Regions from separate parts of the Halobacillus litoralis genome, predicted to be linked through region 3. Evidence: riboswitches for the same ligand, from Rfam matches in the RefSeq annotation. Region 3 holds a riboswitch; each other region holds the start of a gene.
What was found. A riboswitch is a leader RNA that binds a small molecule or an ion and turns the genes downstream of it on or off. The one in region 3 is predicted to bind thiamine pyrophosphate.
Positions count from the first base shown of each region.

Region 1: linked by a shared signal. The riboswitch ahead of thiW (energy coupling factor transporter S component ThiW) and the one ahead of thiT (energy-coupled thiamine transporter ThiT) in region 3 are both predicted to bind thiamine pyrophosphate.
Region 2: linked by a shared signal. The riboswitch ahead of LC065_RS13230 (Ykof family thiamine-binding protein) and the one ahead of thiT (energy-coupled thiamine transporter ThiT) in region 3 are both predicted to bind thiamine pyrophosphate.

Region 1 covers NZ_CP129016.1:1,111,102-1,121,361, reverse strand. The annotation lists gene thiE (thiamine phosphate synthase) at 62-676, opposite strand; gene thiM (hydroxyethylthiazole kinase) at 673-1,431, opposite strand; partial or broken gene thiD (bifunctional hydroxymethylpyrimidine kinase/phosphomethylpyrimidine kinase) at 1,422-2,234, opposite strand; gene tenA (thiaminase II) at 2,231-2,917, opposite strand; TPP riboswitch at 2,960-3,065, opposite strand; gene thiW (energy coupling factor transporter S component ThiW) at 3,071-3,559, opposite strand; TPP riboswitch at 3,653-3,762, opposite strand; gene LC065_RS05820 (DUF3221 domain-containing protein) at 3,871-4,407, shown strand; gene LC065_RS05815 (PucR family transcriptional regulator) at 4,430-6,100, opposite strand; gene LC065_RS05810 (threonine/serine dehydratase) at 6,118-7,083, opposite strand; gene asnB (asparagine synthase B) at 7,344-8,849, opposite strand; gene LC065_RS05800 (Fic/DOC family protein) at 9,061-9,708, opposite strand; gene LC065_RS05795 (hypothetical protein) at 9,662-9,841, opposite strand; gene ku (non-homologous end joining protein Ku) at 9,916-10,260, opposite strand, start outside.
Region 2 covers NZ_CP129016.1:2,580,017-2,590,276, reverse strand. The annotation lists gene LC065_RS13265 (coiled-coil domain-containing protein) at 1-644, shown strand, start outside; gene LC065_RS13260 (hypothetical protein) at 812-1,222, shown strand; gene LC065_RS13255 (hypothetical protein) at 1,322-2,698, opposite strand; gene LC065_RS13250 (hypothetical protein) at 3,743-4,039, shown strand; gene LC065_RS13245 (RDD family protein) at 4,045-4,470, opposite strand; gene LC065_RS13240 (DUF420 domain-containing protein) at 4,747-5,268, shown strand; gene LC065_RS13235 (hypothetical protein) at 5,452-5,682, shown strand; TPP riboswitch at 5,800-5,902, shown strand; gene LC065_RS13230 (Ykof family thiamine-binding protein) at 5,994-6,596, shown strand; gene LC065_RS13225 (ECF transporter S component) at 6,593-7,171, shown strand; gene LC065_RS13220 (ABC transporter ATP-binding protein) at 7,168-8,790, shown strand; gene LC065_RS13215 (energy-coupling factor transporter transmembrane component T family protein) at 8,777-9,538, shown strand; gene LC065_RS13210 (hypothetical protein) at 9,603-10,148, opposite strand.
Region 3 covers NZ_CP129016.1:3,337,670-3,347,929, forward strand. The annotation lists gene LC065_RS17075 (phospholipase D family protein) at 1-1,233, opposite strand, end outside; gene thiT (energy-coupled thiamine transporter ThiT) at 1,935-2,501, opposite strand; TPP riboswitch at 2,590-2,689, opposite strand; gene LC065_RS17085 (alpha/beta hydrolase) at 2,771-3,511, opposite strand; partial or broken gene LC065_RS17090 (SDR family oxidoreductase) at 3,465-4,371, opposite strand; gene yfkAB (radical SAM/CxCxxxxC motif protein YfkAB) at 4,576-5,700, shown strand; gene LC065_RS17100 (YgjP-like metallopeptidase domain-containing protein) at 5,719-6,300, shown strand; gene zupT (zinc transporter ZupT) at 6,341-7,147, opposite strand; gene LC065_RS17110 (SIMPL domain-containing protein) at 7,364-8,029, opposite strand; gene LC065_RS17115 (flavin monoamine oxidase family protein) at 8,156-9,613, shown strand; gene LC065_RS17120 (S1C family serine protease) at 9,732-10,260, opposite strand, start outside.

The sequences.
Region 1 (10,260 bases), 1.7 Mb from region 3:
TGGGACTCATCCTACTTCACAGCATAAAAGGAACTCATGCTTCGGCATGAGTTCCTTTTTGCTATATCGCTTGTACAACTGCCGGTATATCCGTCGCGTGTGTAATGGCTGAAATGACAGCGACTCCGTCTGCTCCTGCTTCCATCACTTTATCAGCATTTTCAGGTTGAATGCCTCCAATACCTACTACGGGCATGTCAGGAAACGCTTTTTTGACGACCTTCACCCATTCAGGCCCTGCTACAGGGTTGGCGTCTTTCTTCGTGGTTGTCCTGTACATCGGCCCCACACCTAAATAGTCGACAAGGTGGACAGGACTTTGCTCTAATTCTCTCCGATCGGATACTGATAATCCAATGATTGCATCTGGATATTTTGAACGAATCTCTTTCACACTTCGATCACTCTGTCCCACGTGGATTCCATCGGCTTTAAGCACATCAAAAAGTTCAACGTCATCGTTGACGATAAATGGAATGTCTGCTTCAGCACAACGTTGGCGGATCTTATGGCCGAGACTGTACTTCGCTTCTCCAGTTCGTGCCCCTTCCCCTTTTTCTCTATACTGAAAGCATGTAATTCCGGCTTGGATCGCTTCATCCAAAATGCTCAATGGATCTTTGTTACAGTTTTGACTGCCCATAACGAAGTATTTTCTAAGAATAGAAGCTTTCATGTTTTATCCCCCATGGATAAAGCATCGACAAACCTCGGAATGAATGTCCCTGGTCCTTTCACATCAGGATGAGCCGCAGCATGTTCGGCCGCCCGGCCATAATGGCTTAATGTTCCCAAAACCTTCACTTTAGGCTCACCTTTTACAGATAAGCCTGCTGCAAGCAAGGAACCTAACAAACAGCCGGATCCTGTAATTTGAGCAAGAAGCGGGTGACCCGTTTCGTTGACAAAAACCTCTCCTCTCATGCATCCGAGATCCCTTTCACCTGTACAGACGGCTCCAGTTTGGTATTTTTCTGCTACCAGGCGAACGATGGATTCAAGGTCAGCTTTCCCTGTTGAGTCTACCCCTTTCGTTTCCACATCCTGACCGACGAGATGGGCGAGTTCCCCGGCATTCCCTTTAATGACGGTCGGCTTCACCTCCTGCAAGATTCGCTGGCATGCCTCTGAACGATAGCGGGTTGCAGGGGCGCCGACAGGATCGAGGACGATCGGAATGCCGATCTCATTCGCTGCTTTCCCTGCAAGAATCATCGCTTCCACCTTGTTTTCATGAAGCGTCCCGATATTCAATAAAAGCCCTTGAGACAATCGGGTGACATCTTCAACCTCCTGTTTAGCAGTAGCCATAATCGGGGATCCGCCGAAAGCAAGAAGTCCGTTCGCTGTAAAATTCATGACGACCGAATTCGTAATGTGATGGATCAGTGGCCGTTTTTCTCTTACTCTATCGATAACACTTACAGCCATTTGTTGAAAACCTCCTCACGTAAAGCAAAATGATTGGTCGGTCCGCTTCCTTTTCCTAAGTTGAAAGAGTGGCGAATCGCTTCTGTTACAAAGTATTTGGCTTCTTTGACAGCTTGTGGCAAAGCGTGCCCCTAGCTCAGGTAAGCCGTAATGGCTGCTGAATACGTACACCCTGTGCCGTGCGTATTTGAAGAATCAATACGTTCGGATTCAAATTCATAGACACGCCCGTCATCATATAAAAAATCAACCGCTCTTCCATTAAGATGGCCCCCTTTCACAAGGGCCGCATCCGCACCTAAGTCTTTCACGATTGCTTCAGCCGCTTCTTTCATATCTGCTTCAGTTTCAATTTTCCCTCCAACAAGCACTTCCGTTTCCGGAATGTTGGGAGTGACAAGCGATGTCTTTGGTACAAGATATTCTTTCAAATAGCGCTGGTCTTCTTTTTCAATCAACGGGTCCCCACTCTGGGCAACCATGACAGGGTCCATGACGTAAGGAGCCTCTACCTCATCCAACCATTCACTAATGACTCTCATCATATTCTTGTTTGCAATCATTCCTGTTTTCAATGCATGAACAGGCATGTCTTCAGAAATAGCTTTCAGTTGACTCATAATAAAGTTTTCCGGGAGGTGGTGGACATCCTTCACACCTGTCGTATTTTGAGAAACAACTGAGGTCACAACACTCATGCCGTAACTCTTCAGCTCCTGGAACGTTTTCAAGTCTGCTTGAATACCCGCTCCTCCGCTCGGATCTGTTCCGGCGATCGTCAACGCACATGATACTTTCGTCATCTCACACCCTCCTTTTCACAAGGCCATTGCTCTTGTGTGTAAGCCATATCCCAAAAGGCGTATTCCAGCTGACAACTTTTTCGGAAGGCTTCTCTCATCCGGTGCTTTTCCAGTTCAGACGCACGTTCAGCACACTGATCAAGCCGTTCACATAACACTGCCGTCAGACTCTTCACTTCCGTATTGGCATAAAACTCAATCCACGGGAGGAAGGGGTGATCAGGTTCTGGATGATAGGTGTTCATCAGCTCCATCCCGATTTCATAATAGGTCCAAGGGCACGGGAGCAAAGCTGCTACTATTTCACCCAAGTTTCCATGATGGGCATGAAAAAGCATATGTTTAATATAGTGATCAGCGGTCGGCGGCAATGGATACCCTTGCAGTTTTTCATAGGGAACGCCAATTTGTTCACAAAAATTGTTGTGAGGGTGAACTTCACTGTTTAATACAAAATCGATTTGTTCATTAAACAATTGAATGTCTTCCCTGCAAGGAGACTTGGAAATCGCGATTCCATAGACGTGCATAAAGGCATTCAAATACTCATAATCAGCCTTGATATAGTGAATGAGGGCTTCTTTTGGAACCTCCCCTTTTCCGATGCCTTGGATAAAAGGATGGGAGAAGATTCTTTGATAGATATCCTGATTTTCTTTTCTTAATTGATTGGAAAAAGACATGATAGAGCCTCCTATTATTCTCGGAAGCTACTAGAGGACAGAAGGGGATTGTTACTACTTCCCTCCGCCGGCATGACCCGGATCAGGTATTGAGGGACCAAGGAATATGTCCTTATCTCAGCGAATACTCGCGCCCCTAGCAGTTTCCGTGTATTATGGTTGTAAGATCATCTTTTCAACTTTCACTCGTGATAAAATGAAGGCAGCAATCAATGCTCCCGAGACACTGCTTACGACAAAAGAAGGAACAAACGCAAAAACACCAGCTGAACTTCCCATCAAGACATTTGCAATCGGGACAGATGCCAAAGCCCCGATGACTCCAGTGCCCAGCACTTCACCAATCACCGCAGAACTTTTTCTTTCAAACATCCGGTAACAAAGCCCTGCCAACAATGCACCAAACATTCCGCCCGGAAAAGCAAGAAAGGTGCCGAGCCCTAATAAAAAACGTAAGAGCCCGATGACAAAAGCAATCATGACCGCCGGGACGGGTCCAAGCACCACCGCCGCGACCACATTAACCGCATGTTGGACAGGATAAGCTTTTGCAATTCCAGCCGGGAACCAGAGAAATTGAGCCCCGAGCGTTCCAATGGCAACAAGTACAGCCATCGTTGTGAGTAACTTTGTGTTTTTCATATTCCACCACCTTTCCGTATGGGAGTTGAATGGAAACAAATAAAAAAGCCAGATCCTTAGAGGACCTGGCCTGGTATGCAGTAAGTCGATACACGTATCGTCAGACTACTTCCCTCCGCTGGCATTAACCAGATCAGGTTCGTAAGAGTCAGAAAGCTTGCTCGCTTTCCTCTCAGCCCATTCAGGCTCCCCTAGTAGTTTCATAAACTTATTCGCTTGGTGATTTTCATCATAACAAAGTTGGATGTTTCTGTCATGTGAAACTTTTCCTCCCGATCAAACGTCAACAAAAGAAGATAAGGAGTGTGGGAATGATGAAAATGAGATGGATGCTTGGTATATTCATGGTTTTCTTTTTATCCCTTAGTGCATGTGGACTCTCAAAGACAGAAGAAGTAGACCAGAATGAAGTGGAAGCAGAAGTCTCCGATCCGGACATGAGTGGATTTGTGATGGATCAAGAGGAGGATAGCATCCTGGTTGTCACCCCGATGGATGATGGATCAGGGGAGGAAGGACGTGCCATGTGGGTATCTGGAGCTCCTGAAGGCTTGTGGGTCGGCAAACAGGTCGAAGTCTGGGTGGACGGAGATATCGCTGAATCCTATCCCGAAAAAGCCACTGCTGAAAAAGTCCAGGAGCTCGAAATGAGTGAAGTGCAGGGAGCGGATTTAAAAGCTTCCGAGGCTCTTTCTACAGCTTTATCCGAGACAGAACCAGAACAGACAGATGTGCTGATCGTTTCTCTGCTTTCTTTTGATGAAGAATCCGACCAGTGGACTGTCAAATTGGACCGACGTGGGACAAATCAGGGCGAATGGAAAACGACCGTCAAAGATGAAAAATAGAGCGCTATCCTGAGGGAGCGCTCTATGCATCCACTTTTTTCAAAAGCCATAACCTTACGCTAAGCTCCAGCAAAAAGAGGTCATCAGCATTGAGAAGAGATAGTCCGGTCAAATGTTCAATGTTTCTCAATCTGTGCAGCAAAGATTGCCGGTGCAAATTCAGCGCACGGGCCGTCTGGCTGACATTGCTGTTGTATTTATTGTAGACCATAAACGTATGAATCAGTTCTGTCTGCCGTTTCTGATCATAATCTATCAGCTTTTCTAATGTATCTGAAACAATCGCTCCGATTTCTTCTTCGTGGGACAGCGCCATGAGCAGGCGATTCATTCTTGTATCACTGAAAAACGTCCGCTCCCCTTCTTCATGCTGCTGACCGATTTTCAAAGCCGTTTCCGCCTCTTCATAGCTTTTATGAAAAAACTGATACCCACCTTTATGACAGGAAATACCCCAGCTAATCGTAATCCCTTTCAATAACTCATGAAGCCTCCGCTCAATCAGATCGAGAAACTGATTCGCGGTTTCGCCGTAATCCAGGCGATCCGTTTCCAAATATACGATCACCTCCCCTTCATCAAAAGTGGTCATCGTCCTCCTGTGCAGCGCATCCCCTGCATGGGTGACTTCCTTCTGAATGTAATAATTCCGACTGTTGATCGATGACGATTTGACTTGAGGCATCGTTGAAGAGGAGCGTTCCTCCTCCGGCTGTACGAAACGGATGTGGCCGACAAGACAAATATAGGGCTTCTCCAGGTCATAGCCAAGCAGCTGTGCTTTTGATAACAGAGCTCTGTCCATTTCCCTCTCCCGCTTGGCTAAATCAAGCAAAAAGTTATCCTTAAGCCTTATTTCAGTCATTTCAATGGCGTTCTCTTTTACGAAATATAAGGCACAAGCTGTCAGCGCATGCTCCAAAATGTGAAGGTTCACCCATGTTAGATCCTTTTCGTCCTTGGGCTTAAACAGGATATATCCCTGTTTCTTATAGTTCGATAAAATGGTAAGCTGATAGCATTTCTGATCTCCTATTTCGTAGGTTTCAATGTAATGGCGGAGCGGGTGATCACTGTCCATTTTTGTTTCCACAAGGATCCCTTCCTGGGAAAGTTCATGCCCATTTAAGACATCGATATAATAACGGTCAAAGTACTGGTTCGCCCGGATCTGTTTGTTATGATCACTGATGGCCGTCGGAATGCCTGTGTTCTGGTAGATGATTGATGTGATCTCCTGCAGCCCTTTTCCATTCAGGACACAGTTGATCAACTCCTGTCGAATCTCTTCCGTCCGTTGTTGCTCCTGGCGGTTTTCCTCACTGATCAACCTTAAAACGTCCTGTAAAATATCTCCGAACCGGACCTCCCATGGAATTTCCATCACGATCAACTCGTGTTTCTCCGCAAGCTTTAACACACGGTCGGGAATTTTGTACAAATGACGCCCAGTGGCAAAAGCCAGCACAGAAGCCTCCGATCGGATGACATCCTCTACATACCCTTCCAGTGCCAATACATCGTCCCCACAACCAACCCCTGTACTTAGTACAAATTCATTATTCCTCACAAAGTTCTCCACAGGTGTTTCAATCACCGAGATCCAGTCCACCTGGCGATTGTACACATCTGTCTGCACTTTTGCTTTTTCAAGAACTGGAAGTTTTAAGACTGCCTCCACCGCAACCCCCATCTCCACTCCTCCCCCACTTACGATTTAGCCAAAAGATCTGTAACCACATCATGGTCGATATTGTTTCCACTCATGACCACAACCACATTTTCCCCTCGTAGCTCATTACAATGAAGGACGTGCCCGATTCCCGTTGCGGCCGCTCCTTCCACGACCATCTTATGGTGCTCAAGGATGAAGATCAGTCCTTCTTCAATGTGTGCCTCTTCCACAAGCACTCCCTTATCCATATAAGCTTTCGTCATTGGAAATGTGTAACGGTTCTCTGTCCCGATTCCTCCAAGCAGGCTGTCTGCCAAGGTATAAGACTCCTCAAGAATCACAGGTTTACCCTTCGTCAGACTTTCCTGCATGACGGCCCCCTTCTTCATCGTCACTCCTGTTACTTGTATAGAACGTTCAATCGACTTCATTACAAAAGCAATACCGGACAACAATCCACCTCCAGACAAAGGAATAATCACTTCATCCACCTCAGGACACTGTTCCATAATTTCAAGCGCGATTGTACCCTGACCGGCAATGATTTTCCGATCATCAAAAGGCTTGATAACTGTCATCCCTTCCTCTCTTTCCAATTCAGTACACCGTGCTTCTGCTTCATCTTGACTGCTTCCGACGACTTCCACCGAAGCGTTCAATTTTTTCAGACGGTTCACCTTCGCCTTCGGAACACGATTCGATATACACACCGTACAAGGAATTCCTAACTCTGCTGCTACATACGCAACAGAAATCCCGTGATTTCCTGTTGAAAAAGTGGTCACACCTTTTTTTAAATCCTTATCTTCCAAAGATAAGATTTTGTTTGCTGCCCCTCGGAGCTTAAATGAACCCGTCGGGTGGGAATGCTCCAGCTTCAAGTGAACGTGCCCCTCTATGTGCTCAGAGAGAGGTTCTGAATACAGGATAGGAGTGGGATGGACAAACGAAGATATGCGCTTCCTCGCTTCCCAAACATCTCTGAAGGAAAGGCTGCTCATTCATAACGTCCTCCTTCTATAAAATCTGTGGTCTTGAGTTTAGAATATTCAGTTATTTTTATTATAGTGGAACAAGCTCTTATGTTTAAAGAGTTAACCTCTATATTTTCACTCGGGTCAAGCGGTGTTCTTTGGTGTGAGACTTTCACCCTTTGATGGTATGCGGTTTTCCTTTGACGCGATTCGCTCTTCCCTTGGCGCGTTTCAATCGAAAATAAAGCATCAAAAAGGACAGATGCGCTTGGCATCTGCCCTTTTGGTTAAGCCGTAGCCCATTTGCCTACGGTATGGAGCATTTTTTCTTCTGGGAAATGATCTCTGAACATTTGATAATAGAACATTTCCTGCTTGGATCTTATATCAACTGGTGCCTCCGTTTGCACCTTTTCAAAAGTTTCATCTGTAATGGTTCTTTCTGCATGAAGGTCAAGCAAGTCCAATGCGCCGCTTCCTTCTGAGAACTCTGCTTTCTTACGCCATAATACTTCATCAGGAATGATGCCGTCGAATGCTTTTCGAAGCAGCCATTTTTCCATGCGGTCTTTTTTGTGAACTTTCAAACCGGCAGGGATCTGCAGGGCATTCTCCACAACATCCAAATCGAGAAATGGCACGCGAAGTTCAAGCGAATGCGCCATGCTCATACGATCCGCGCGCTGTAGGTTAACGTGGTGAAGAGTATTCAACACACGAATGATCTCCTTGTTCATGGATGTAGTATCCTGGTATTTTTCCATATATGCATATCCAGCGAATAATTCATCGGCTCCTTCTCCAGATAAAATCACTTTTACGTGTTCGGATGCGAGCTTTGACACGAAGTAATTTGGGATAGCACTACGGACAAGGGAAGGCTCGTAAGACTCCAGATGATAGATGACATCCGAGACAGCCTCAATTAATTCTTCTTCCGTATAAATATATTCATAATGCTCGGTTCCAAGCGCTCTGGCAACCGTGCGAGCGTTGATGATATCTGCACTGCCTTCCGACCCGACACAGAACGATTTTAAAGGCTTGCCCCCTTGTTTCTGCTGGTCAGCGATGGCGGCAATCAAACTACTGTCCAACCCACCACTCAGCAGTACGCCTACTTCAACATCTGCCATCAGTCTTTTTCGTACCGCTTCGTTCATGGTTTCTTTTATAGAAGTGAATACTTCATTCATTTCATGTTCCGTGTAAGATTCTTGCGGAGATTGAATCTCCCTATAGCAGACAAAGCCGTTTTCCGGAGTAAAGTAGTGTCCATGAGGAAATTCCTTCGCCTCATCCACAAAAGATTCGATTGCTTTCAATTCAGATGAAAAGACATACTGACCGTCGTGGTCCTTCCCGTAATAAAGCGGCTTGATCCCAAGTGTATCCCGAGCCACAACAAACGAATCATTTTCCTCATCTGCGATGAAAAACGCGAACATTCCATCAAGCTGATGGATGGCTTCCGGTCCTTGCTTTTCGACTAATTTCAGAGCTACTTCACTGTCTGACTTTGTAAGAAAAGAGACATCTTTCGCTAAGGATTCTTTAATGGCTGCATAATTGTAAATCTCACCATTACACACGATCCAACGTTTTTTATCTTCGTTATGAATCGGCTGGATGCCATCTTCAAGACCGATGATTGATAAGCGGCGGTGTCCAAGACGAACACGATCGGTAACCACTGATTTCCCTTCATCTGGACCACGATGGTAAAGCAGATCCAGCACCTCATTCATTTGTTTTTCACTCATCTTCCCTTGGGTCACGAAAATTCCACACATAAGTTATAAAGACCTCCTAAGTTTGCATGCATGATTTGCATACGACTCAGGCTACGCCCTTTTTGATTGTTCATCAAATCGGGTTTGTAAGCAAATGTAAGCAAAACAAGCGAAATCCAGAAAAAGGAGTCACATAGAATAGACATTCGCGGAATGGACCTTCATTCAGATAGAATCCTCTTCATACATGCAAAAAACCTCCAGCCTGGTTTTATGCTGAAGGTTTTTGATAGGTAGATAAGGAATGACTGATCACTTGAGCAAGCGGACGCACATCTTTGACAGAGTGAACACTTGCCTGAAAGATTTCCTCAGGAGGTACCGCTGACCAATCCAGATGATATCCTGCTTCCAATGCTAAGATGCGAATGAACTCTCGTAAACTTCTCCCATTTCCTTCTCTGAACGGATGGAGAACATTAATTTCTGACATGTAGTAAACCAATTTCTCTACAACCATGACCCTGCTCATACTTTTCCAATCTTCTCTCATCAGCTGTTGAAATATGGGCTCAGCTGCATCGTGAATGAACCTGGCCTGAGCAAAAGAGAACCCATCTTTGGTAATGTTCTCTGTTCGAATTTCTCCAGCAAAAGGATAAAGATCTGAAAAAAGGCGCGCATGGATCTTCTGTAAATGACGCAAGTCGAAATCCCCTTCAATCGGCGTGGATTGAAGCTCAGCAAGCCTTTGTGCCGTAAACATCGTCTCCAGGGCTGTCAGTTGTTTCTCATCTTTAATGTCATAATGGTTGATTAATACATTGGATCCTGGATAACAATACTTCGACTTTTCATTCCCGTACCTAGTGTTAGGCATGACGAGCCAGTTCCAACGCCCGTGTGACGAACTCCTCATGAGAGATCTCCCCTGTCAGGCACTGTTTCACAAGCAATTTCTGCTTCTTGCTCAAGCGGTCTCCCTCGACAGCAAGAGAAGCCAAGGCCGGACGCATAAGTAATTCCACTTCTTCCTCGGAACGTACGGTCATCAAATCCCTCCGAACTTTAATCATACTCTCTACATTATACTACAGATGGAGGTTTTATAGACGATGAAACCCTGTCAGGAAGTCTTTTTCTTGCCAGATGTCGTCGTCTTTTTCTTCGTTGTTTTCTTCTTCTTGGGCCCTTTTGTTTTCTCTAACGATTTTTCCAAAGCATCCATTAAATTCGTTACGTTATCCGGCTTCGGCTTATCTTTAGCCGTTGTGACTTCCTCATTGTTTTTCTTCGCTTCAATCAGTTCCATCAGCGCCGTTCGGTATTCATCTTTATATTTTTCAGGATCGAATTCCGCCGTCAACTGATCGATCAACGTAACAGCCGTACTCAATTCTTTCTTACTTAACTCTGTTTCTTCAGGAACATTCGGCACATCCTGGACGGACCTGACCTCATCAGGATAATG
Region 2 (10,260 bases), 760 kb from region 3:
ATTACATCAGCATGATTGCAGAGAATGAGAAAAAGGAATTAGAAACCACCCAGGACATCCATTCAAAGTTATTGGATTTCGACGAAAGATTCATTCAACTTAGAGACCTCATCCATCAATTTGAAGAATCGACCTCTACCTCTAAACAATCCTACATGAAACAAATAGAACAGGAGTTAGAACAGACGAATCAATCCAACAAAGAACTTGCCTCAAGGTTGACAACTTCCGAGAATCAAATCAATGAAGTAAAAAAACTAATCTATGATTTGAGTGAGAACGAAGAGGCTTTCATTCAGGAGATGGAAGCTAGATTACAACAAGAGATAGAAGCTAAATTAAAATTAGAAATGGAAAAGCTACGAACCCTGAACCAAGCGAATGCAGTGAAGACAAATAGAGAAACAAGGCAAATAAAACAGCAGGAGGCTCCCCGACCACAAAGTTATGGTTCACCAACAAACAACCAATTTCTGAAACAACATCAAAATGTTCAACCTGCGTTGTCTAAACAGCCTGAACGAAACAAGGCGAGAACAAATCCAAGTGCATTGGCACGACAACAACAGCAGAGATACCAAAATGCGGAACAAGGCGGAACTGTCTTCAACCCTTTAAAATATAATTACAGACCTCCTCAGTAAACAGAAGGTACGAATGGAGCGGGTTTCAAACGCTCCCCATTCGTACTTTTTCCTTTTCTAGAAGTTACATTCCTTCGGCCAAGTTCGCACTCTGTAAAACCCACACGCCTTCTTATGCAGGACATAAAATATGGATAAGTACACTAAAAATGATAGAGGTGGATATTATGAGTGAGAACACTCCCAATGAGAATAATGATCAAAACAAAATAGTTGATGAAGCTTTAGAAAAGCAGAAAGAAATTACAGAGGGTATCAATAAACTAATGAGAGGTTTCAATTCTGATTTTAAAAAATTGATGAAAGATCAAAAGGATGTATTGAAAAAGAAAATCAATGAAGCTAACAAAATGGCAGACCAAACAGGCGTGCAACAAAAATCAAATACTATTAAAATAAACGGCCGTGAATACTCCATCAATGAAGAAAACGTGCAACCTATACAGGAAGCAAAAGAAGAGCTGCCTGCCCTTCTTCATGGATTGTCTGAACAAATGAAAAAGCTCAATGAGACTATGGAACAGTTATCTTCCCAAATTAACAAATCCGAAGACGATTCATCGGACCAAAAGAATTAAAAAATAAGCCACAGTGATTTCTTCGCATAATTAAACATCCCTCCATAAGAGGGATGTTTTTTTCTTCACTTTCTACGCTTTAAAGGATTTAATCATTGTTTATCCTAGTGACTGAGTAGGGACCGTGTACCCAGTAACCGAACATAAAGTAAACACATAGATAACCGTAGGATCATTCAGATCATCCACAAAAAAGACTAAGCAGTCACATATACTTTTCACAAATAATTCTTCTATCGGGCTATCCTGACCTTCAATGTTCACATCTACTTCAATTCCGAATCTTGTGGTACACGCAAGCCCCTCGCCAATCCCATTCGCACAGCAGTCACAGTCACAATCTAAATCTGAATCACTATCACACGTATTCGCCAGATCTAATAGGAACTGAAAGAACTCGGGTGTAGTTGCAGTACTGTCAGCACTAATCCCTGCAACCTTACAAAGTTGAGTGGTGGTGTTTGGAATGACCGCATCTTGTACTGCGTCCTTAAATGTTACAGTTGAACATTCCACAACGTTTGTAATGGTCCAACCTGGACTTCCCACTGGAGGGGTTACCGGACCATCCATTTGAGGCGTGGTTAAATATATATCGATAGGGTTACCAGAGATATCCGCCTGCTGAGAGATACGAATCTCATCTAATAAATCGGACAGCGCCTGCGTACAGCAGTCACAATCCTTTTCACACAATCCTTTCCGCTTATTTTTCTTTGACTTCCTATCCATTTTGCATTTTCTTCCTTTTCTTTCACAGTCATCACACTCGTCACACTCATCCTTTGCACTACATTCCATATCACTCTTACAGTTCGTGGTCACATTAACGGTGACGCCACTTACAGACGTATCAATGGATTGAGCGTTGTTTAGCGGTGATGTATTGGTATGACCATCGATGATTTGAGGACCTTGTTCCTGATCGCCATGCTCCTGGTTCTGAAGCTGCGGCCCAAGGATTTGTCCTTGATCACCATGTTCTTGATTCTGGACCTGCGGTTCAAGTGTTTGCCCTTGATCTCCGTGCTCTTGATTCTGGACCTGTGGTTCAAGCGTTTGCCCTTGATCTCCGTGTTGTTGTTTTTGCTTTTGGTCTTGAGGGCCCAGCAATTGCCCTCCCTGATCTCCGTGTTCCTGTCTCAATCTTTGTTGTTGAGGTCCTTGCGCCTGGCCCCCTTGATCTCCGTGGTCCTGTCTCAGCCTTTGTTGTTGAGGTCCTTGCGCCTGCCCTCCCTGATCTCCATGGTCCTGTCTCAGCCTTTGTTGCTGAGGGCCTAAAGCCTGCCCTCCCTGATCTCCGTGTTCCTGTCTCAGCCTTTGTTGCTGAGGACCTAAAGCCTGCCCTCCTTGATCTCCGTGTTCCTGTCTAAGTCTTTGTTGTTGAGGACCTAAGGCCTGCCCTCCCTGATCTCCGTGTTCCTGTCTGAGCCTTTGTTGTTGAGGACCTTGCGCTTGCCCTCCCTTGGTCTCCATGTTCTTGTCTTAACCTCTGTACTTGAGGCCCCTGCAATTGGCCACCCTGATCTCCATGAGCCTGAGCCTGGTTCTGGACTTGTTCCCCTAAAAATTGATCCTGCCCATCCTGTATGAATATCTTTTTGAATCTAGAAGGCGGACATACAATCGGTTTAGGAGGAAATGGTGATGCTTTCTTACAGCAACAGACAGGAAGCCTGCAGCCTTGGCACAAAGGGTAAGTGTTTTGTATTCCAAAATGGCACATGCAACAGCACGGTCCCTTTTTACATGTCATACAGCAAAGAAAGTACCCTTTAGAGCGCTTCGAACATTTAGGTGGATGAGGACCGCATCGGCAGCAGCATAGTGCTAATCCACAATAGTTACAGCACTCCTTGTATTGTTTGTTATACATACTATCACTCTCTTAATACTTTTTACTATCATCGTATGCAAGAATGTAGTGGGTGCCTGTTCGACAGCCTACTAGGTAAAATTATCCACCGCTTCTTCAGCTACAGTTGGATCATGCAGATAAATGGAACTTGATAGGAATAGAAAAAAGCCTAAGCGTCTATAATTTGATAGAATGCAGGTGCTTTATGTTTCACTAGTTCTGATCGATTAACGTCGAACGTATACGTAAGGATCCGGGATGGTATAGCTGACCATAAAAAGCAATACTTATGTATTCATTAACCATGCTTACGCGTTGTTCATCACCTAATCTTTTAAACTATTCGCCTATCTTCTAATAGTAAAGACTTTGAACATCATCTTCCTCGTGTTTACGTTTGTCACTTGGTTACCCCGGACCGGATTTCCTTTCCATAAAAAACAGGAATATTCAGGAATTCATGAAACCTTCCAGCTCAAAAGAACGTATAATCTGTTGAAAAATCGAACGGATCTCCTGCTCATTAGGATTCTCTATCTGAGGTTATTATCATGACTGTAGATATCACCTTAGCCAGTACTTTAACAGTAGCCTAAAAAGACAAAGAAATCCCTTGGGTGAATCCTTGGATCAAACCAATAGATAAGAAAGGAGAAATAAATATGATGTTTGGAGGGCTTTTTTTGACCCCGATCTTCCTAGTAACGCTCGTGTATCTTTTACGCTTTACTTGGGGCAGGAAGGGAAAAACGGAAGAAGGAAAGGCGGTGCTGAACGCTTCCTATGCAAAAGCGGCACCAATCTTCCCTATCGGCTGGCTCGCCCTTGAACTTTATCATGACTGGATCCAGTCCCTATCCTATTCTACTTACCGTGATGCGATGTGGATCCTTGTGTTGATCACATTCATTTTTATAGGGGCACGCCTGTTCCGATACCGGAAAGCCGCGGTAGCCTGAGCCTCTTATTCCAACGGAGGCTCTTTCCATTTGATCGTCGTAAAAGAGATGATCTCACTCCACCCTCTCCCTTTCGAATCCATCAAACCGGTGACGAATGAAATCCAGTACCACATTCCCTGGGTAAGGATGACCGGACCGAACCCCAGAATGACACGGATGAAAATCTGCATGATGTTCAGCGGCTTGCCTGAATTCGTTTCGATGGTGAGGTGCGTCAACAGCATGCCGATCGTCCTCCCTTTCGCAAGTAGCGGAATGACAATGAGAAGGGCTACATGGATGATGATGAAGGCTTTCCAAAAGACGGGGTTCGGATCGAATCCGCGGCCTGTGTCCTGTGTTGCTGTGTAGAGGATGGCGAGGAAGCCGGATACGATAAGTTCAAGGCCTGTGCCTATGAATCTGAGGAACAAGTTTCTTTCAGACATAGAAGTCCCTCCTTTCTGTGTAGTATCCTATGGGTTTTCGTCGTCATCGGTTTGCCCATTCACCCAGAACGACGAAAAAGAGATGGAGCTTTTGCCCCATCTCTTTGTCAACGCCTTTTCTTCTTTCATCCCTGCCTACGACCAAATTCCCGGAGATCTTTCAAACGGATGTGCTCATTCGACAAATTGTGCGTTTTCTGTCATAGCATTCTCCCCTCACTTTCTTTATACTTAACTAGGATTCTATATAAAGAGTTTTGAGAAAGGATCGATACCATGAATAAATTCAATTACGTCCCATGGGTCGTGGGGCTTTCCATCGCCATTAACCTTATCGTTGTGGCCTTATTGTTTTTACCGAATGTTGACGGGGATCTCGGGTTCAATATTAAACTCCTTCCCCTCCTGAATGCGGTCTTGAATTCCTTTACGTTCGTTTTCCTGACGGCGGCGCTGTTCATGATCATCAGAAAAAACGTGAAATGGCACAAGCGTTTCATTTTCGCTGCTTTCACGTCGACGGCTCTTTTCCTTGTTTCGTACCTGACGTACCATTCGATGGCGGAGTCGACATCGTTCGGCGGTGAAGGAATTGTTGCTGGGATCTACTATTTCATTTTGATCACCCATATCGTACTGGCTGCACTCATCGTGCCTCTTGCCCTGCTTACATTGTTCCGCGGGCTTGCGATGAAGGTCGACAAGCACCGGAAAATCGCACGATGGACGATGCCGTTATGGCTGTATGTCAGTCTTACCGGAGTCATCGTCTACTTGATGATTTCCCCTTATTATTGAAGAACGAACAGGCGCGGCGAAGCGCCTGTTTTATTGTCGAAATTCTTTGCTTCCTTCCTACCTCTTATTATAGTAGAATAGCAGTTAGAGAGTTGTCGCCAATTGATTTTTAAAGATTTATGTTTCAAGATTTGCTATTCAGGGAAAATTTAATGTTCAAGGTCAGATAATAAGGAGACTACTATGGATTTACTCCAATTTATGAAAAATGAAGGTTACACTTCGGCCAAGTTCTCCTCGTTGACTGGTGAAGACGTCCAATTAGTGTTGAATGATGTGGCTTCCACGGAGGACCTGTATCAACTAATGGAATTGACGCCGACCTCCGTCACTTATTATCCTTATGAACGCGTACCGTATATTGATTGTTTCATAAATCAGAACGTAATGAAGTTGCGCTTGTCGAAAGCATAAGGCATGGACCGGGTCCGCCCTCTGGGGGAACCGGTCCTTTTATTTTCTAGAAAAAGATGGTTTACAAATCTATGACTCTCGGCTACGATGGAAGCAATGGACAAGAACTGCATACGCGTTTTGCACTAGGGGAGCTGCTTGAAGCGGCTGAGAGGAGAAATTCCGACCCTTGGAACCCGAACTAGATAATACTAGCGTGGGGAAGTGCGGTCGTCATTCACAAGGACCTGACTGGTTCTTCCTTTATGATTGGTAGACTGCATTCCCGTGGGATGCAGTTTTTTTGTGCTCAAAAAAAGGAGGAATTAGAAATGGAAAACAACTGTGGAACTTCAAGAATCGCGGGGTGCTCTTTTTCCGTGCACCCGATGTCGGACAACTTCGTGGATTATATCAAAGCGAGCTTACGTGAGGTGGACAGCTCGAAAGTGTGGATGAAAACGGACGACGTCACAACGACGGTGCGCGGCCGGATGGAGCACGTCTTCGATGTCACCGAAGCGATTCTGTTACATATTGCGAAAACGGGCGTCCATGTCGCTTTTCAAGGGACTTTTTCCATCGGCTGTCCGGGAGATTCGTCCGGAGATGTCCATATGGATGAATCAGAGGAAGTATTGAACAAGCCACAATCCAAGGACATCGAACAGCGCATTGCGGCGAAGTTCTCCCTGTATCCGATGGGTGGCGGCGATTATATGGACACGATTTACCGTCAGATCGAAGCGATGAAAGAAAAAGGCGTCGAAGTCACTCCTGCCCACTATTCCACCCGCCTCGACGGGGATACGCGCGACATTTTCACAGGACTTGAGGATGTGTTCAGGGAGACGGAAGCGAGCGGATCTTCTCATACCGTGATGACCGTAACGGTCTCTGCCAACAGCCCTTCTCATAAGGATGAGCACTCATGAACAGCTGGAAACTGAAAGAAATCGTCGTCATGTCCGTCCTATCTGTCGTCTTTGCGGTCGTGTACTTGGCCTTCCTTCCGGTCGGGAAAATCCTCGTCGGCTTTTTCGGACCGATCGGCTATGATCTCATCTTTGGTATCTGGTTCATCGTATCGATCATCGCCGCTTACATCATCCGCAAACCCGGTGCTGCGTTTTTATCCGAAACGATTGCGGCCGCGGTCGAAGTACTGCTCGGCAATGCGGTCGGTCCGATGCTTCTTGTTTCAGGGATGATCCAGGGGCTCGGGGCAGAGTCTGCCTTCGCCATGACGAGGTACAAGCGTTATGACCTGTTCACCCTCATGCTTGCCGGGGTGATGGCTGCGGTGTTCAGCTTCGTCTGGGGTTACTTCCTTTCCGGCTACGCAGCACTCAGTACAGGGTACGTCCTCGCCATGTTCATCACCCGCATCATCAGCGGCGCCATCATCTCCGGTGTCGCAGGCAAAGCACTCAGTGACGCCCTAGCGAAGACAGGTGTCCTTTCAAGCTTCGCTCTCGGAAAAGAACACCGAAGGAAGCACGCGGCATGAGTCAGGAAGTGATACGCGTCGAGGATCTCACCCTCCATTATGAGGAAAGGCAGAAACCAGTGCTGTCCTGTCTGAATTTTTCCATCGAAAAAGGAGAAAACATGCTGATCCTGGGTCCGAGTGGGTCGGGGAAAAGCTCACTCACCCACTGTTTGAACGGTCTCTACCCGAGGGAACTTGACGGTTCCATGGAGGGAGAAGTCCATGTGAAAGGACAGAGGACCGACGCCTACCCCGCCGGTGAAATGGCGCAGAATGTCGGCGTCGTTTTCCAAGATCCGGAGACGCAGTTCTGCATGATCACCGTTGAAGATGAAGTAGCCTTCGGGCTTGAAAACTTGAATACCCCTTATAAATCGATGGTAAAAAAAGTAGATACGGCTTTACGCTCAGTCGGGATGGAAGCTTACAAAACGGCGAACATCTCCGAGCTTTCCGGCGGTCAGAAGCAGAAAGTCGCTCTTGCCTGCATCCTTGCGATGGAGGCTGAAGTGCTGATTCTCGATGAACCGACAGCGAATTTGGATCCGGTGGCGAGGCAGGAATTCATCGATCTTTTGAAAAATTTGAAAGAGCAACGGTCTTTCACCCTGCTTGTCATCGAGCATAAGCTGGAAGGCTGGCTCGACTTGTTGGAACGGGTCCTCATCATCAATGAAAAGGGAGAGATCGCCCACGATGGTCCGCTTCACGACCACTTGAAAACCTACGCCCGGGACATTCATGAGATGGGCATCCAGCTTCATTACGCAACAAGGACAGCTCTGGAACAGGAATGGACGCCTCCCTACCCGCTTCACATCAGAGAAATGCCGGCCTGTGCTTCACCAGAAAACCCTCCATCAGAATCTGTTGGGAAAGTGTTGTTGAAAGCAGAGGATGTGCACTGGAAGTCGATTTTGCAAAACATCCATGTCACTTTTCATGAGGGGGAATGGGTGGCGATCGTCGGGGAAAACGGGAGCGGGAAATCTTCCTTATCGAGAATCCTTGCGGGCATCCAGCCTCCGAGCAAGGGGACGGTTTCCCTGCACGGCCGCTCCTTGAAGAAATGGAAAGAGAATGAAATGCGGCATGAGATCGGGTATGTCTTCCAGAACCCGGAACACCAGTTCATTACGGATACCGTCTATGAGGAAGTCGCCTTCAGTCTCCGGCATGCAGGAATGAAGGAAGCGGAATGGACCAGGATCGTCGAAGAAACACTGAAGTTCTGCCGGCTGGATGGATTGGAGGATCAGCATCCTTTCCTTCTCAGCCAGGGACAGAAACGGCGTTTGAGTGTCGCAACGATGATTGTCGAAGATCAGAGTATGCTTTTCCTTGATGAACCGACGTTCGGGCAGGATGAAAAGTCGACCTCAGATTTGATGTCGCTCTTGAAAGAAAAACATGAAAACGGGACGACGATCGTCATGATCACGCATGATATGGAGCTCGTGGACAAATACGCGACAAGAGTGCTGGTCATGAACGAAGGCGAACTCAGTTTCGATGGTCAGCCGGAAGAACTCTGGGCTCGTCCAGATTTGGCCGACCAAAACCTGGAACTGCCTCCGAGAGAACAATGGAAGCGAGCCGTTTTGAAGCGAGAGGAGACTGCGTATGTTTCTTCATGACTTGAATCCGACCGTCAAAGCTTTGACGATCATCGGTACCGTCTTCCTCCTCGCTTTCGTATTCGATCCGGTCACGCCTTTGCTCTACATCGTGTGGACCGTCCTTGTCACCTTCCTGTTCGGGACATTCAAAAAAAGATACTACCTGTATTATTTCATTCCGTTCACTCTGTTCGCTTTCGGGATGTTCTGGACGACGATCGTCTTTTCGGACACCGCCTCCGCGACTTCCGAAACCGTTTCATTCCTCGGGATGAAGTTCCCAACGGAAGACATTTGGACAGCGACGGCTCTGGGTCTGAGGGTCCTTGCGTTTGCCAGTTTGTCGCTGCTGTTCCTTTTCACGACAAACATGGTCCATTTCATCTTGAGTTTGATCCAACAGTTGAAGCTGCCACCGAAAATCGCTTACGGCGTGCTGGCCGGGTATCGCTTTCTCCCGATGTTGAAGACAGAATTCCAACAGATTCGTGCGGCGCACCGCATCCGCGGGGTCAACCGGCCGGATTCGTGGAAGGAAAAACTTCTTCAGTATCAACGGTTCGCGATTCCCCTCCTGGCCGGTGCGATACGGAAAGCGGAACGAACAGCGATTGCGATGGAATCGAAAGGATTCACTGGTGCGAAGGCCCGCACGTTTTACCGTCCGATGAAGGTGCAGCGGAAAGACTGGCTTTTCCCGGTGATGATGTTCGGGATGCTCGGGGCGACGATTGCGGTCTCGGTCTATTTCGGTTACTTTTCCTAGGTATGATGGACAGCTGTAACATGAAACAGCCTCCGGTTTTTAGCCGGGGGCTGTTTGCTATTGTCTATTCTTTTCCTTCTAAGGAAGTGCGAATCTCTTCGAAGTTACTAAATTTTATACTCGATAATTGATCGTCTTCATTCGTTTGTGCATGCCCTTTTACATTCATCGTTTTACTTTCCTCACTACTATTATCCGTATAGGATACGTTCATTGTGAAGGTGTAATAGTTTTCTTTTTCCTCCATATCTATGTCTTCGACTTCCATCTGATAATCAGGGTATGCCATGCGGAGGAAAGTCATGGCCTGGTTCGTATTTACTACATAATCCTCAAAAAAACGTTCACTCATATAGGGTTTGAAGTGTTCCATGTAGTAATCACTCAACGCCTTGACTGACTTTTCGATGTCTCCATCATACCCTTTGATAATCTTTTCCTGCTCCTCATTGGGACCCGTAAACTTATGTTGTAGAACCGTACGAATGTTTTCTTCGCTTCCGTTTTCTTCTGCATTGGTCTCTGCGTCTTCCGAATTGGTGCAGCCTACAGATAATAGTAGGATGCCAACCAAGAATATTGGCTTTAGATATTTTTTGATCATTTCCATAAACTACCCCTCCGTTTTATTACTCTTACTCATTCCATACGGAAGAGTAAGGCTCTACGTTTCAAAATATTAGCAATTCATCTTAAATTATCCAAAAAAAAGACAGGAGAGG
Region 3 (10,260 bases):
ACGCGTATAGTTCGCCGACCCGGCGATGATGACATCTTCCTCAGGATGGTCGATATACAGCATCTTCGTATGGTACTGCTCAATATTGACATCATACCACCGCAAATGAATATTTTCGTTACCTAAATTCTGTAACTCGGCAGCCACAGGTAAATTGGGAATGCCGGTTTTTTCATGACCAAACGCCTTTTTGTTTGGATCCATCACAATGTTCACCGTAGCTCCACGGTTGGCTGCTTCATCGATGGAATTCATGATTTTTTTATCGGCTAAGTAATACATACCAAGCCAGACGGTGTCCCCCTTACCAGCTTTGGAGAATTCTTCAAGAATCGATCTGTAGATCTTTCCTTCTGTGACAAACTGTGTAGTGATCGGCCCTTCCTGCTCCTCCCAATCACGATTTTCATAATCAGGAAAATCAGCCTCACCTGAATAGTTAACCACCGCTTCTTCAGCTTCTAAAATATCTTTGATGATCGGCCCCGTCATCTTGAAGGCGACGTTTTCATGATAACCACTGGCATCGTGGGGATTCGCTGTCGAGACAATCGCATTTTTCTCTGTGACGAGAATTTTCCTATGATTCGCTTTGATGTTCAACAATTTCATATAGGACCTGAGCGTTACATCTGGAGCTTCTTTGGCCATAGGGTTACTGATCCATCCGTTGTCTCCAGTACCCATCCATGAAAACAAAAGCCGCCAAACGCTCGAGTATAAAGGATTCGAATCTCTCAACTTATTCAAATTGGTCAAAACTACATCGACCCCGCCATCCTCGAGGCGTTTGATTGTCTCCGACTCATACGATCCATAAACCGTATTGATCCGGTCCGTTATGAAAACGACCTTCAAATCAGGAACTTCCTCTTTTCTTTTTAGAATGGCGTCCACTAAATTTTCGGATATCTTCGGGAACTCGTTTTTTCCGTTCGTGTAGCCATTGAATAAAAACATATCCGCTACAATAAAGTCCTCAGCTTCCGAGATCGTCTGGTTGATCTCTTCAAAAACCTGTAGGTCATGTACTGTCTTGCCTGCTTCATTTTCGTATGTTAAATCACGGAAAAACTCGATGTTTTCCATCTGGTGCGTTTCTCCTTCATAAGAAATCCCCTCAGGCAGAGCTTTCCATGAAGTATGATAAGCAATCATGACACTTAAAATAGCGATAATGATGACGATGATCCAAAACCACTTGCTTTTTCCAATCCGTTTTAAACGGTTCATTATGTAGCCTCCTCAACTTGAGTGCTTATTTTATTTTCACTATAATGGCCCGTTTCAAACCTTGATCGGAGAAAAAAATAAATTCGTGCAGTGTATTGAGATTCTTGAAGACTCAGTTTCGAGATGTTTGAAGGTGGATAGGCCCTCCGGGAAACAGTTCGCTTTCCATGGGGCGGGCGGTGAGCCTCCTCAGGCTACGCCTTCCGGGGTCTCACCTGTCCCGCACACCCCATAGGAGTCTCACCGTTTCCCTCCGCCCCTTTACCTAATGAGTGTCTCGAAACCACTTCTCGAATAAGCAGTCATTCCGTTTGGTGAGGGTATGAATATACCCCCCCTGCCTAAGTGTTTGAATTCTGAGAGCTTGATACCGAGCTCTTTATGCTTCCAACAGTGGGATAGTGGAAAAAATCCAACTTGGTAAAGGGGTTCGTTTCTCACTTACATCGAATGGGGTGGTTGGGAAGCTGCGAGACTCCCGTGGGAGAAAGGAGATCGGCGAGATCCCGCAGGGCGTTAGCCCGAGGAAGCTCGCCACTCCCCCACAGGAAAGCGAGTTGCTTCCCAACCACCCCCGAATTCCTATACGGCAAACGAGCCCCGGTTATCTCGAAGCTGAGTCTTCCACAATCGGTAGAGTTTATGAATTTTAATTAAAAAACCCCCTCTCGATGTCGGAGCATTGAGAGGGGGGTTTTTTGTTAATGGCTTAATAGTTTTGGTCGTTTTACGAATAGGAGACTGACGACGATACTGCTTAAGATGAACGCGGGCAGCATGTATCCACCATTATAGACGAGGGAATACAACCAGACCGGCTGACCTTCCGGGGCGAACTCGCCGTAAAAAACGATGCCTGCAAAAAAGTGTCCAAAAAAGCGCAGCACACTTCCGATCAGGCAGCCGACAATGATCCATCCGACCAATCGACGGGACTCTTTCGCTTTGATCGCATTCCATAGCGGCTTCGCCACTAAACCAGCCCCTCCAATTACAGCAAAGGCAACGACATAGTCCAGAAACGCCTGGAGAGGGGTCATAATATAGGCGCCAGTCATGATTTGATAGATTCCTAGTAGCAGGCCGGTGGTGACGCCCCCTTTCAAGCCCCAGCGAAAGGCCATGATAAACACAGGGACCATCGAAAACGAAACTGATCCTCCCTGCGCCCACAGTTTAAAAGATAAAAACGGGATGATATCCAACAATAATGCGAGTGCTGAAAAGATCGCAACATCTACGAGAAATAAAACGCGACGATTTCTCATTTCAACATTCCTCCTAAAAAAAGACACAAAAAAAGCAACGCCAAATAGGGAAGCTTCCTGATGGAGGAGTCCCAATTTTGCATTGCACCATCAAAAAAGCCGCCATCCCTACGCCAGTGCTAACTGACAGGTTCGAAGGGTCAGAACGAAATGTTCACTCTCAGCCGGAGGCTCCCCTTGAAGGCTTTATACCGTTTACTTTTCTTGATTTGTCTCTATTATAATAAACTTTTTACTAGATTACAAAACCTTTTCTATTTCCCGGGCAATCATTTCGTGTTCGTGTACATTTGGAAAAATTCCAGCGTGCGCTCGATGATCATATCCTTATCATAATCAAGTGTGGCCACATGGTAACTGTTTTCCAGATGGATGATCTCTTTATGTTCAGAAAACACCGATTCGAATATGACTTCTGAATTGTGAGGTGGAACGACGTGATCCTCATCCGATACGAAAATCATGATCGGGCAGTGGATTTCGTCAAGCCTGTCCTTCACTTTACCCATCAACGTGACGAGCTCCCCGATCGATTTCACCGGCGTGCGGTCATACGCCAGTTCAACGGTTTCCGGATCCTTGATATCGGAACCGATCGCATCTATAAATCGTTCGTCCATTCCCTGACTATTTTCAAGTGCTGGTATATCGATAGCTGCATTGATCGGAATGACGCCTTCAATATCCCGGTGTTCACTCGCCATATACAACGCAAGGGTTCCCCCCATCGATAACCCGACGACAAATATTTTCGAACACCTTTCTTTCAACCAGGTGTAAGCTTCTTCTACGGATTGCACCCAGTCCATATGAGAGGTCGATTCCATGTCCTCTGGGGTCGTTCCGTGCCCTTTCAACCGCGGACAGCAGACGGTATAACCTGACCTTGCATACGCTTCGACTAATGGCTTCATGCTCTGTGTTGTCCCGGTAAACCCGTGAGAGACGAGAATGCCGACTTCATTACCCTCGAAGCGCATCTCCTCCGCTCCATGTATCACTTTTTCCATTCAACCCCACTCCTTTGGCTTTCTCTTTTCCTAGAATTTTTTGTAACACCGTTTTTTCCAGCCACTTCCACGGCAGTAAACGTTTGAACCACACATTCGCCCGCACTCCGGCACCGATGGGATAGCGGAGTTTCACGAGCGTTTCTTTTTCCATCAGTCCGGTCATCAGATCAGAAACGTCCTGAGGGTTGCCGTGTGATTCACTGTTCAAAGCATTCCACAACCCTTTTATGTAATCGGCGTAAGGAGATTCAGGGTCCTGGACTTCTTCCGGCATTTCAAGTCCTGTCGACCAAATATTTGTCTGATAAGAGCCTGGCTCGATCAGCGCGACATCAATCCCGAACGGTTTCACTTCGAAACGGAGACTTTCCGATAATCCCTCCAATGCGTGTTTGGATGAAACATAAGCTGATAAGCCCTGGAAAACCGATCAATCCGCTCACACTGCTGACATTTAAAATCTTCCCACTTCCCTGGGCACGCATCAGTGGCAGAACCGCTTTCGTAACGGCAATCACTCCAAAGACATTCGTATCAAACTGCTTACGGTATGTTTCAAGCGGCACCTGTTCAAGAAATCCACCGACCGCATAGCCCGCGTTATTCACGAGGACATCCAGGCGTTCCAGCGTATTCACTTTCTTTGAAAAACGCGCGATGGACTTTTCATCTGTCACATCCAAAGGCCACACTTCGATGCGGTTGCGTACTTCCTCATCAAGTGTTTGGTAGGCGGCTGCCTTTTGTACATTTCTCATCGTGGCGATGACACGAAATCCTTTTTCGGCACATTTCACTGCTGTATGGAAACCGAATCCACTGGATGCGCCTGTAATGAGTACGGTTTGTTTCATAATCTGACTCCCCCTTGTGCTAATCGTTACCCCATATCATTCGCTGTCACACCCTTATTCTCCTCTTTCCCGGAAACCTAAACAGCTCCGTACAGGCAGATCACGGTATTATTCCGATACATAATGTATGGTTTTAGGCATATTAATGATAGAATGGTAAAGGTTATCGACCGAATAAATTTGAATAGAAAGGAAGTTTCATATTTTATGAGTACGAACATGAAGCTTCAGGCGCTTATCCCATCTTATGACCCGTGGGAAGCGTATATGGACGTGGAAGAACACGGAAAAATGACGTTATCGAATATTGAATTTACGACGACGACGCTCTGCAACATGCGTTGTGAGCACTGTGCGGTCGGATATACGCTCGGAGCAAAGGATCCCGAGGCTCTGCCGATGGACCTGCTCAGGAAGCGTCTCGATGAAATCCCTCACCTCAGGACGCTGAGCATCACGGGCGGAGAACCGATGATGTCTAAGAAATCAGTAGAAAATTATGTGGTTCCTCTGCTGAAATACGCCCATGAACGCGGAGTGCGGACACAAATCAACTCGAACTTGACGCTTCCTTATGAGCGTTACATCCCGATCATTCCTTATTTGGACGTTTTACATATTTCCCACAACTGGGGAACGATCGAAGAATTTATCCATACTGGGTTTGCCCGTATGGAACGAAAACCCTCCGAAGAAAACCGTAAGAAATTCTTTGATCGTATGGTGGAAAATTCGCAGCGGCTTTCTGAAGAAGGCGTGATGGTTTCAGCAGAAACGATGCTCAACCGTCGTACGTTCCCTTACCTTGAATCCATCCATGATCATGTCAAAGAAATGAAGTGTGCGCGCCACGAGATTCACCCGATGTATCCCGTGGATTTTGCCAGCAGCTTAGAGACGTTGAGCCTGGAACAAATGCGGGAAGGCATCAACCGGCTTCTTGACCATCGGGATGACAACATGTGGATGTTGTTTGGAACACTGCCGTACTATCCATGCAGTTCTTCCCCAGACGATCTCGATATGCTGAAGCGCCTGTACAGCGAAAAAAATGTGACGGTAAGAAACGATCCGGACGGGCGCTCCCGCCTGAACGTGAACATCTTCTCAGGTGATATTATCGTGACAGACTTCGGCGACGAGCCCGGCCTCGGAAACATTCAAGACACGAAACTTGGCGATGCCTATGAAAACTGGCTGTCTACCAAAACGGCGCAGAGTCTCAACTGCCACTGCCCTGCTGTGAAGTGCCTCGGTCCGAATGTGCTTGTGAAGAACACGTACTATGAAGGGGTCGATTTCCAAAAACGGAAAACGAACATTACGTTATAAAGTAGAAAGGAGACCGCCATGCCGACCCTTACTTTCGGAAACAAAACCATAGCTTATACGGTAGAGAGGCAAGACGTCTCTTTTATTAAGATCTACCTCGATGATTTGAATGGAGTAAAAGTGACCGTATCCCATCATAAAGAGGAAGCGAAAATCCAAGCTTTTGTTGAGAAGAAAGCGGACTGGATCCTGGAAAAATGGCAGCATACGCACGAAGATTTATACGCCGTTGATGCTCTTACTGCTTCCGAAAACGAAAAGATCGCTTACCTTGGCCGCTCCTATCGGCTGAAGATCGACCATCAGGATGAAGTCCGCTTCGCTTTTCAAAAAGGAACCTTCCTTTTTGCTTATCCTGAAAAATGGACAGAGGAAGAAGCGAACGAACACCTTCGATCAGAGGTGAACGATTGGCTATTCCGTAAGGCCAGTGAAAAATTTGCGACGCTGTCCGATTGGCAAATCCACGCAGAAGAAGACCAGTTGAAGCTTGGAATGAAAGAGGATGACCACGTTCATCTCAACTGGCGTCTGATCCAGAGGTCCAAACAGAAGATCCAAGAAACCATCGAAGATCTTATCCATGAAAAAACGTGTTAACAAAAAATGCCCAACAGGCCAATACCTGTTGGGCATTTTTTTATATGAATAAGAGAAGGCTCAAGGCCATGACAGCCATACCGGCAACGACCCCATAAATCGATAAATGCGCTTCTCCATATCTTCTTGATGCAGGAAGCAGTTCATCCAGGGAAATAAACACCATGATCCCTGCCACCCCTGCAAAGAGTATACCGAACATCATATCGTTCAAGAACGGCATCAACAATAGATAAGCTAAAATGGCACCGACCGGCTCAGATAAACCACTGAGGAAAGAGAGCTTGAACGCTTTTTTCTTATCTCCTGTCGCATAGTACACAGGCACAGAAACGGCAATCCCCTCTGGAATGTTATGAATCGCAATCGCTGCAGCAATGGCTAACCCCAAGGCCGGGTCATTGAGGGCTGCCGTAAACGTCGCGATCCCTTCAGGAAAGTTGTGAATGGCGATGGCTAAAGCTGTGAACGTTCCCATTTTCAATAAATCAGGATCTTTCACGGCTGTTTCCCGGTTCGCCATGTCTTCCACTTTTTTCACTTCGTGAGGATTCCCTGACTTCGGTATGAATTTATCGATAAGTGCGATGACGAGCATTCCTCCGAAGAAGGCGCCGACCGTCGTCCACCGACCTGCTTCATTCCCCATCGCATCGACGAGTGAATCCTGTGCTTTAAAAAAGATTTCCACCATAGATACATAGATCATAACCCCTGCCGAAAAACCGAGCGCAAGAGAAAGGAACTTCGTGTTCGTCGTCTTCGCAAAAAAAGCGATCAAACTCCCTACACCTGTGGCTAATCCGGCAAGCAAGGTAAGCCCGAATGCCAATAACAAGTTTTCCATTGTACCTCTCCTTCAGTTCGAACATTTTCAATAAGCCTATTGTATCGAAGGTTTTTCCTTAGAGCAACTTTTTTAGTTTCAGTTATATTTTATGAGCCCATAAAATAAGTGCTACACATTATTCTCAACTTTTATATTCATATTTAGCGCCTTCCGTGCATAATCTATTCTTTTTTGCCCATAAAAAAACCACCCTCCGTTCAGGAAAGTGGTAACTTACGGAAAATATTGAAATTGGGCTTCTACCCTGGCGACGGTTTCAAGCGTCCCCGGTTCAATTGGAGTGGCGGTCGCTCCGAGTACGTCAGCTTTTTGGAAGCTTTGCATGGGAACCGCGGGCGTGGTGCCTAATTCAATGATTTTGACTGGCGTTTGGTCCAAATTCAATCCCATTGTATTCGCGATGGTCTGCGCATTCGCTAACGCGTTCCCGAGGGCGATTTTTAACGCTGCCTGATAATTTTGATAGGGATCGCTCACTGTAAACGCAATACTTGAGATCCGGTTCGCCCCAGCGGCTACTGCTGTATCAATGACATAACCCGTTTGACTCACATCGTCAATCGTCACTTTCAGGGTATGGGTCACTTGATAGCCGCGGAACTCCTGCTTGCCATCCACATAATCATACTCAGGGAAGATGAAGTAGTCCGCTGTCTGAATATTTTCTTCCGCAATGCCGGCAGCCATTAACTGATTGCGGACGTTTTCCATCGTTTGGGCATTTTCCTGCTGTGCTTTTTCCAAGTTTTTGTCCTTTGTTACGACACCGATGTTTACATTGGCAACATCCGGCCGCACTTGAACTTTACCAACGCCATTAACTTTAAGAAGTCTTCTCTCTCCTTCTCTTCCGATCTGTCTCATACCAGGATAATACATCTCGCATCTCCTCCTTTTTTATTTAATGAATAAAGGCAATGGATTATGTCCTTTCTTCAGATAAGGATTTCTCCCTATACTTTTTTTTCCATTTTTTGAATAGATAGTAAAAGGGAGGTGGCGTCGATGCATCGTGCCTATGAAGAAAGTGTGGAAGAATTTAAATCTTATATTCTCGAGGGGTTACGCAAATCCGGGCATAAAAAACGGATTCTGATTTTAGGTGCGGGTATGTCCGGCCTTGTCGCCGGATCTCTTTTAAAGAACGCCGGCCATGACGTCGTTATTTTGGAAGGGAACGACCGAGTCGGCGGGAGGGTACATACCGTCCGGGAACCTTTTTCAAACGGAAACTACATAGACGTGGGTGCGATGAGAATTCCGAAAAATCACCAATACGTCCAAACGTATATTGATAAGTTCGGGCTGTCGACCAATACCTTTATTAACTCTAAACCCAATGACCTTTTGATGATCAATGGTCAACAGGTGTTCCGTTCGCAATATCAAAAAAATCCTGACCTTTTGCAATACCATCTCCTCCCACACGAACGGGGAAAAACCGCCAAGCAATTGTTTCTTGACGCCGTTCAGCCGTTCCTGGACCTTTACCGTAAAAGTTCAGATCAGGAAAAAAAGAAATTGGAGGATCAATTTTCTAATTTTTCGATGGGGGAATATTTGAGAAACAACCCTTACGGACCTTCAATGTCCAATAACGCTGTCCGTTTGATCAAAGTTGTACTCGGCATTGAAGGTTTTCCTGAGTTTTCTTTTCTCGATATTTTAATTGACATCACGTTCCCCATCTTTAATGGCGATACAGAATTTATAGAAATTCAAGGTGGAAATGACCGGCTTCCCCATGCTTTTCTTCCCGATTTGATCGATAATATTTATTTTGAACAAAAAGTGACGAAGATCGTCCACAACCTTGACCGCGTGACCGTTCATACCGAAGACCAGCGCTTTTCAAAACCATCCTGTTGGAGTGGTGATTTTCTGCTGACGACCATTCCTTTCAGTGCTTTTCAATTCATTGATGTCTTCCCCCATGGCTGTTTATCACAAAAGAAATGGCAGGCTATCCGGGAGGTCATTAACGTACCTGCTGTGAAGATCGGCATCGAGTTTAACACCCGTTTTTGGGAAAGGTATCCGGTCGGCAACCTCATTTCCGATTTGCCGCTCCGCTTTGCTTATCAAGCCAGCCATCATCAGGGCATGTCTGGGCCCGGCATTCTCCTGGCCAGTTACACATGGGGGCAGAACGCTCTTCTTTTCAACAGCCTCAGTCAAAAAGAAGCGACGAAACAAGTCCTTGAGAATCTTGCTCGTGTTTATGGGAACGTCGTGTATGAAGAATACATGCAGAGCGTGGTTTACAATTGGAGCCAAAACCCGTTTTCCGCCGGGTGCTTCACCTTGTTCACTCCAGGGCAGAGCCGGGATATTGAAGAAGTGATGCCGCTTCCAGAAGGACGGATCCACTTTGCCGGAGAACAAACGTCCTCCTACCACGGCTGGATTGAAGGAGCTGTAGAATCCGGCATTCGAGCCGCTAAAGAAATCAATAACCGGTGATGGGGGTGCCAGGCACCCCAAGTAACCTCCAAGGTGCCGGACTTACGGTTCATCCTTTCACATCCACCCACAAAAAAATCCCCTACCACCATTTCATGTGGAAGGGGATTTTTCATTCTTATGATGCTTCTTCCGCTTCGGTACTCAGCTCTTCACCAGAGCCGCTCCAAATTTTGACGGATTGGTTCTCTTTTTTGACAGGATAAACGACTTTGTATTTCTTCATCTGGACTTCGCCATCCACCGTTTCTTCGGCGGTGAGGAAAGCGGTGACTTCGACCTTATCTCCCTGCGGATCTGCAACAAGATTATCCACTTTCACACTGAGCGTATTGTTGTATCCGGAGCGAAAGTCCTCAAATGAAATATCTTCCTGCCAGCTGACACTGAGCAGAGAATAGGCCGTAACGAAATCGCCTTGATTGATGCTGTCATAAAAATACTGCACCATATAGCTCGCCTGCTCGGCATCCGTCCCAGTCACAGGTGAGTATACCTCCCCTGTGAGCTCCGGGAATTCCGGAAGGGAGCGCATCGGAGATTCACTCCAGCGCTTCACCATCGGCAGCACATCGGCAACCGGAATGCTGAACCCGATCGATTCGTCATCCATTTTTGCCGAGTTGATGCCGATCACTTCACCGGTT